Regions from separate parts of the Comamonas sp. C24C genome, predicted to be linked through region 1. Evidence: riboswitches for the same ligand, from Rfam matches in the RefSeq annotation. Region 1 holds a riboswitch; each other region holds the start of a gene.

Region 1 (2,258 bases):
CGCAGGGCTTCGTTGACTTCGACGATCTCGCCGGTCACGGGCATGTAGACATCGGCGGCGGCCTTGACGGATTCGACCACGCCCGCGACATCGCCGGCCTTGAAGGTGGAACCCACGGCAGGCAGGTCCACAAACACCACATCGCCCAGCGCATCCTGTGCGTGTACGGTGATGCCGACGATGGCGGCATTGGTGTCAGCGGCGTTGATCCACTCGTGTTCTTTGGAATACTTGATGCTCATGAAAAGCTCCAGATGGGGGATTCAGGGGAATCGGGTGTTGTTTGAGAAAGGTCCAGCTCGCACTTTAGCGGTGTTCTGGCCGCTGTTCGGCAAACTGGCCCGTCTCATCCGCGGCGGCAGACCTAGCCGCGGTGATAGCGGGTGGGAACGAAGGGCGTGGCGACCACCTTCATGGGCACGGGCTTGCCGCGCACCATGGCGAAGATTTCCGTATCGATGGCGGCGTAGTCGGGCTCGACATAGGCCAGCGCCACGGGCTGGTTGAGCGTTGGGCTGAGCAGGCCGCTGGTGATGTGGCCGATATGCTGCCCGTCCATGTTCTCCAGCACGGCGGGCTCGCGCACGGGAATGCGCTCCAGCGCAATCAGGCCCACGCGCTTGCGGCGCAGCGATTGCGGGTTCTGCAATTGCTCCAGCACGATGGCTGCACCGGGAAAGCCGCCCTCGCGCTCTCCGCCGCTGCGGCGCACCTTCTGCATGGCCCAGTTCAGTGCGGCTTCGACGGGCGTGGTGCTGGTGTCGATGTCGTTGCCATACAGGCAAAGTCCGGCTTCAAGGCGCAGCGAGTTGCGCGCGCCCAGACCGATGGGTGCCACCTCGGGCAGGGCCAGCAAAGCCTCGGCAAAAGCTGTTGCCGCTTCGCCGGGCAGGGAGATTTCAAAGCCGTCCTCGCCCGTATATCCGCTGCGCGTGATGTAGAGCGCATGGCCTTGCCAGTCGAAGTGGTTGCCGGTCATGAAGACCAGAGCTGTCACACCGGAAATCAGGCGCGCGAGGGCTGTGGCGGCCTGCGGGCCTTGCAGGGCCAGCAGGGCGCGCTCGGGCAGAGGAATGACCTCGCAGCGGCTGGCGATGCGGCTCTGGATATGGGCGATATCGGCCTCTTTGCAGGCGCCGTTGACGATGAGGAACAGATCTTCGCCACGGTTGACGAACATCAGGTCGTCCAGAATGCCGCCTTGCTCATCGAGCAGCAGGCCGTAACGCTGTTTGTGCAGGCCCAGGTCCATGACATCGACGGGCATCAGCGATTCGAGCGCGGCGGCGGCGTCGGGGCCGCGCAAAAGCAGCTGGCCCATGTGCGAGACATCGAACAGGCCGGCGGCCTTGCGGGTGTGCAGGTGCTCGGCCATCAGGCCTTGAGGGTATTGCACGGGCATGGAATAGCCGGCAAAGGGCACCATGCGGGCACCCAGTTTCTGGTGCAGGGCAAACAGCGGTGTGGAACGCAGATCGGAAGAGGTGTCAGCAGCAGTCACAGGCAAGCGCTCCGGTGGTCAAACCAAAATGAGTGGCCATGCATCGCTGGGCCATGCGTGGCGGGCTTGCCCTGCTGTCCGCTTTACCTGAGAGATTCACTGCCCGCATTGCATCGGGCAGCTTGCTCCTTCGGTGGATGCCGGCGCGCATATGAAATGACGGCCTGCATCTCTCTCCAGCAAGGGACGCTGCAGGTTTGCACACCTGGCAGCGCTTGTCAGTCCTTTTGCCTGAGCGTTTTGACTCCGGGTGGGGGTCTGCGCCTTCGGCGGTGCAAGGCAGCTTCAGCTGCGGGCACTCTCTCCTGACGTTGGCGATTCTAGCGGTGGGCAAGGGGCTTGTTTCACCGAATCGGATGGATTTTGGGGTTTTCGAGCATGCATCATCCGCTCCGTGCTTGCGTCCTCACTGCGGAGCGGTGTTCAAGGCCGGCTTGGGCTCGGGATAGATCTCCTGCGCACTCGGAAACACCAGTTGGTAGCGCTGCTCGAAGCAGGCCGTCACGGGCTGACCCTGGCGCATGGCGGGCTTGAACTGCCAGCGTTCGAGCGAGCGCAGTATGGACTTCACGATGCGGGGATCGGTATCGGCGGGCTGGTAGGCCACACGGCCGAGCTGACCTTGAGCCGTGACTTCCAGGCGGAAGACCACCGTGGTCTCCAGCCCGTTCGGGAACCAGTGGTGACTGACGTGCGGCGTGGTGTGGCGGCGTGGCCGGGGTTGCTGGTCGAGCTGGGCAGGGGGCGTGCAATCTGC
Region 2 (2,258 bases), on a different contig from region 1:
CTTGAGCACCCGGTGCAAGCGGGGCTGGTTATCGTCACCATCGCCAGTCGGCGCGAGCTGCTGGCTTGAGTTGGGTTGGGACATAAATGTCTTGTTGTAATGGTTTGCGCCCATCCGGACAAAACACCCAACCATCCCGCAGGCGCTGCGACAGGCAACGCAAAAAGGCGACCATGACGGTCGCGGGCAACAAGGACAAAGGAACGAAGCCATGACAGCAGAACGCCATGGCGGATAGGCCAGTTGCATCCTGAATCGGCAGCCACCCCGGTCGGGCGCTTCAATGGCAAAGCGGTGATATCGCCGGGCCCATTGACAGGCAAAGACGATATTTTGCCCAAATCCACCGCAGGCCATGAGCCGTCCTGTCAATGCAGGGGTTGACTCTGGGGCTGCTCAGCGGCACTTGACAGCGTCTGATGCTATGAATTCGGAAGCTTCTTGCGTATGAATATCTTCACTTTCCTTATGAAAACACAAGGAAGTCTTTAAATAACAAGCGCTAGCCGCTATCAAATAAAAGAAGCGGAGCACGGCCTGCCCCGGCGCAGAACTCTAGAAAACCCGTATATCCAGGCGCCGCCATTCTTCCTACATTCGCCACAGGCTCTCAGCCCGGTGATGCCGAGAGAGACTGCAGCGCAAACTTGGCGCATGCAGCGCCGAAGGAGCAACCGCCCCGGAAACTCTCAGGCCAAAGGATCGGCATCGCTTTCACACACTCTGAAGAATGTCCGGACGTCATCGTCCGCCGGGCATACCGAAGGAGCAAGCGAGCAGCGGCCCAGGGCGCTGCCTCGTGAATCTCTCAGGTCCAGAACAGAGGGGGCGTCCGCTGCGCATGTTGCGCACGGGCTCCACCCTTGACGTTTCTGGAATCTGAATCATGAAGACAATCGCCGTCATCGGCGGTGGCATCACGGGCGTGACCACCGCCTACGCCCTCGCACGCCGCGGATTTTCCGTCACCCTGTTCGAGAAGCAGCGCTATGCCGCCATGGAGACCTCGTTCGCCAATGGCGGCCAGCTCTCGGCCTCGAATGCCGAGGTCTGGACCCACTGGTCCACCATCGTCAAAGGCCTCAAGTGGATGCTCAAGAGCGATGCTCCGCTGCTACTCAACCCCAAGCCCGGCTGGCACAAGATTTCCTGGTTCTGCCAGTTTCTCGCTGCCATCCCCCACTACCAGAAGAACACGGTAGAGACCGCCAGGCTGGCGATTGCGGCACGCGAGCACCTGTTCGAATGGGCGGCAGCCGAAGGCATTGACTTCGATCTGAAGCAAAAAGGCATCCTGCATATCTACCGCGACCGCGCCGGCTTCGAACATGCGGGAAAGGTCTCGCAACTGCTCGCCCTGGGCGGGCTGGAGCGCCGCGCCGTCACGCCCGATGAAATGAAGGCCATCGAGCCGACCCTGTCCGGAACCTTCTATGGCGGCTACTTCACCGAGAGCGACTCCACCGGCGACATCCACAAGTTCACCAGCGGCCTGGCCGCCGCCTGCGAGCGACTGGGCGTGCAATGCCGCTACGGCCAGGAAATCGTGTCGGTGAACAGCAACGGCAAACAGGCCAGCGTGACTGTGCGCCAGGGTCTGGAAACCGAGACCTCGACTTTCGACGCCATGGTGGTTTGCGCGGGCACGGCCAGCCGCGCGCTGGCCGCCCAGCTCGGCGACAGCGTCAACATCTACCCCGTCAAGGGCTATTCCATCACGGTCAATCTGCCGGACCAAGCCAGCCGCGCCGCAGCTCCCGTCGTGAGTCTGCTGGACGACGAGACCAAGCTGGTCACCAGCCGCCTGGGCGAGGATCGCTTCCGCGTGGCCGGCACGGCGGAGTTCAACGGCTACAACAAGGACATCCGCGCCGACCGCATCCGCCCGCTCATCGAATGGGTTCAGCAGTGCTTCCCGGGCGTCAGCACGCGCAGCGTCGTGCCCTGGGCGGGCCTGCGCCCCATGATGCCGGACATGCTGCCGCGCGTGGGCCCCGGCAACAAGCCCTGCGTGTTCTACAACACCGGCCACGGCCATCTGGGCTGGACCTTGTCGGCCGTCACCGCCGACATGGTCGGCGACCTCGTGCTGCAGTCCATGGGCAGTGCCAGCAGGCAGCCCCGACCGGCCACGCTGAGCACCGCCAGCGCCTGACCACGACCTGAAGACCTCATCAACAAGCCAGACACGGCAGCCGCAGCGCCCCGTGAGGGACAGCTGTTGCCGTGTGAATGGCAAAACGGAGACATACAACATG
Region 3 (2,258 bases), on a different contig from region 1:
TCACCTGGATGCCGGGCTTGACCAGATCGTCCCAGTCCTTGATGCCCTTGGGATTGCCCTTTTTGACCAGGAAGACGATGGTGGAACTGTAGGGCGCGCTGTTGTGCGGCAGGCGCTTTTGCCAGTCGGCCTTGACATTGCCGTTCTTGACCAGGGCGTCGATATCGCCGGCCAGTGCCAGCGTGGCCACATCGGCCTCGATGCCGTCGATGATGGAGCGCGCCTGCTTGCCCGAGCCGCCATGCGACTGCTTGATGGTCACATCCTGGTTCTGCGTGGCCTTCCAGTGCTTGGCGAACGCCTGGTTGTAGTTCACATAGAGCTCACGTGTCGGGTCGTAGGAGACGTTGAGCAGTTGCACACCAGTCTGCGCAAAAGCGGGCAATGTGGGCAGAGCCGAGAGGGTCAAGCCAGCAATCAGACCGGCAGCCAGAGGAAACTTGATAAAGTTGCGACGATTTTTCATTGGACTGTGTTCTTGGAGTGAATGGATAACGGGCTTCTGCCCCGTTGCTGCGCATTCTTGAGCCGCATTCTTAAAACTCAAACTACTAAGATTTCAGTTTGTTATTACCCAAACATCTGAGATCAACCAAAAGGACCCTACACATGGCACGTACCGTTCACTGCATCAAGCTTGGTCAAGACGCTGAAGGCCTGGATTTCCCTCCTGCTCCCGGCGAACTGGGCAAGCGCATCTATGAAAGCGTGAGCAAGCAGGCCTGGGCCGACTGGCTCAAGCACCAGACCATGCTGATCAATGAAAACCGCCTGAACCTGGCCGATGCCCGTGCCCGCCAATACCTGGCCCGCCAGATGGAAAACCATTTCTTTGGCGGCGGCGCAGATGCCGCAGCAGGCTACGTGCCTCCCAGCGCCGAGTAATTTCGGTCGATCTGGACACCAAGCCCCCTGGCCCAGGCCTCGGGGCTTTTTTCTTGCGGGCTGTCGAACAGCCAACCGGTGAGACCGAGGGCACGCCCAGGCAGCCCAGGGGTGCCCGAGGCCGGCAGTCGCAAAGACTACTCAAACCCGATTGATACAGGTATTAACCCGAATACGGTCGCTGGAACTAGCTAGAATCGCGCCCATCCCGCGGGAGAGCGGAACCTGTCAACGGTTCCCGCCGAAGGCGCAAACTCCCATAATCGCTCAGGCAATAAGTACCGCAGGTGGGTCTGACAGGACCCGGATATAGCCAACTGGAGAGCAGCCCGCGACCACAAGTCTGCAGGGCTCACCGAAGGGGCAAGCATGCGCACCGCGAAGGCGCCCATGTGCAACTCTCAGGTAAAAGGACAGCGGGAGAGGCAAGCCGGACACTCCCGCTGATGCGAGTGGCTGGTCTATTTTCAAGTGCCTTCATGCTTCCCTCCATCTCTTTGCTGGACTCGTTCCAGGCCTCCAACTTCACCGTCATGCTGGTCATCTATCTGGTGGCCATTACCGCCGAAGCCATGTCCGGCGCCCTTGCTGCAGGCCGGCGCAATATGGACATCTTTGGCGTCGTGGTCATCGCCTTCGTCACCGCGCTGGGCGGTGGCACCATCCGCGACATGGTGCTGGGCCATTACCCCATAGGCTGGACCCAGCACCCCGAATATGTGTATCTGGTCATCAGCTTCGGCCTGCTGACCACAGTGATCGCGCGCCATATGCACCGCCTCAAGCAGGTGTTTCTGCTGCTGGATGCCATGGGCCTGATCGCCTTTTCACTGATCGGCTGCAATACGGCACTGGAGCTGGGCTACCCGACCATCGTCGTCATCATGGCCGGCATGATTACCGGTATCAGCGGCGGCATTTTGCGTGACGTGCTCTGCAACCAGGTCCCCGTGGTGTTCCGCCGCGAGCTGTATGCCAGCGTGTCGCTGTCCGTATGCCTGATGTTCCTGGGCCTGCGCTATCTGGAGGTAAGCTCCAATATCAGCACCCTTGTCTGTTTTGGAGGCGGTCTGGCCTTCCGTCTGGCCGCCATTCGTTTCAAGTGGCGCCTGCCGGTTTTCTCTTACCAGCAGCGCTGGGAGTGATCCAGACTCCCCCTGTGGCGCTGCACGCCTTCCCCCTCTCTTGCTACGCAGGAGGGGGACGCAGCCATCGCTGCGGGGCGGCCCTTGCTTGGCTGCTCTGAACTAGACTGCGCCTGCATTACCCATGTAGTTTCACTTTCCATGTCTGAACCGATCACATGGATGCCAGATGGCACCCCCTACAACACCCGATTTGGCGACCGCTATCACAGCGAGCTGGGCGGCCTT

What was found. A riboswitch is a leader RNA that binds a small molecule or an ion and turns the genes downstream of it on or off. The one in region 1 is predicted to bind glycine.
Region 2: it holds a riboswitch for glycine, as region 1 does, so the genes downstream of both, ACLBXN_RS02525 (D-amino acid dehydrogenase) here and gcvT (glycine cleavage system aminomethyltransferase GcvT) in region 1, are expected to answer to the same signal.
Region 3: it holds a riboswitch for glycine, as region 1 does, so the genes downstream of both, ACLBXN_RS17670 (trimeric intracellular cation channel family protein) here and gcvT (glycine cleavage system aminomethyltransferase GcvT) in region 1, are expected to answer to the same signal.

The regions. Positions count from the first base shown of each region.
Region 1 is NZ_JBKFBC010000004.1:200,295-202,552, reverse strand. Features, by position in the region: gene gcvH (glycine cleavage system protein GcvH) at 1-242, opposite strand, end outside; gene gcvT (glycine cleavage system aminomethyltransferase GcvT) at 365-1,501, opposite strand; glycine riboswitch at 1,566-1,691, opposite strand; glycine riboswitch at 1,711-1,819, opposite strand; gene ACLBXN_RS09760 (energy transducer TonB) at 1,908-2,258, opposite strand, start outside.
Region 2 is NZ_JBKFBC010000001.1:561,496-563,753, reverse strand. Features, by position in the region: gene ACLBXN_RS02530 (amino acid permease) at 1-84, opposite strand, end outside; glycine riboswitch at 616-715, shown strand; gene ACLBXN_RS02525 (D-amino acid dehydrogenase) at 887-2,155, shown strand; gene ACLBXN_RS02520 (amino acid permease) at 2,256-2,258, shown strand, end outside.
Region 3 is NZ_JBKFBC010000010.1:13,604-15,861, reverse strand. Features, by position in the region: gene ACLBXN_RS17680 (sulfate ABC transporter substrate-binding protein) at 1-466, opposite strand, end outside; gene ACLBXN_RS17675 (oxidative damage protection protein) at 610-885, shown strand; glycine riboswitch at 1,087-1,179, shown strand; glycine riboswitch at 1,193-1,312, shown strand; gene ACLBXN_RS17670 (trimeric intracellular cation channel family protein) at 1,365-2,030, shown strand; gene mnmC (FAD-dependent 5-carboxymethylaminomethyl-2-thiouridine(34) oxidoreductase MnmC) at 2,193-2,258, shown strand, end outside.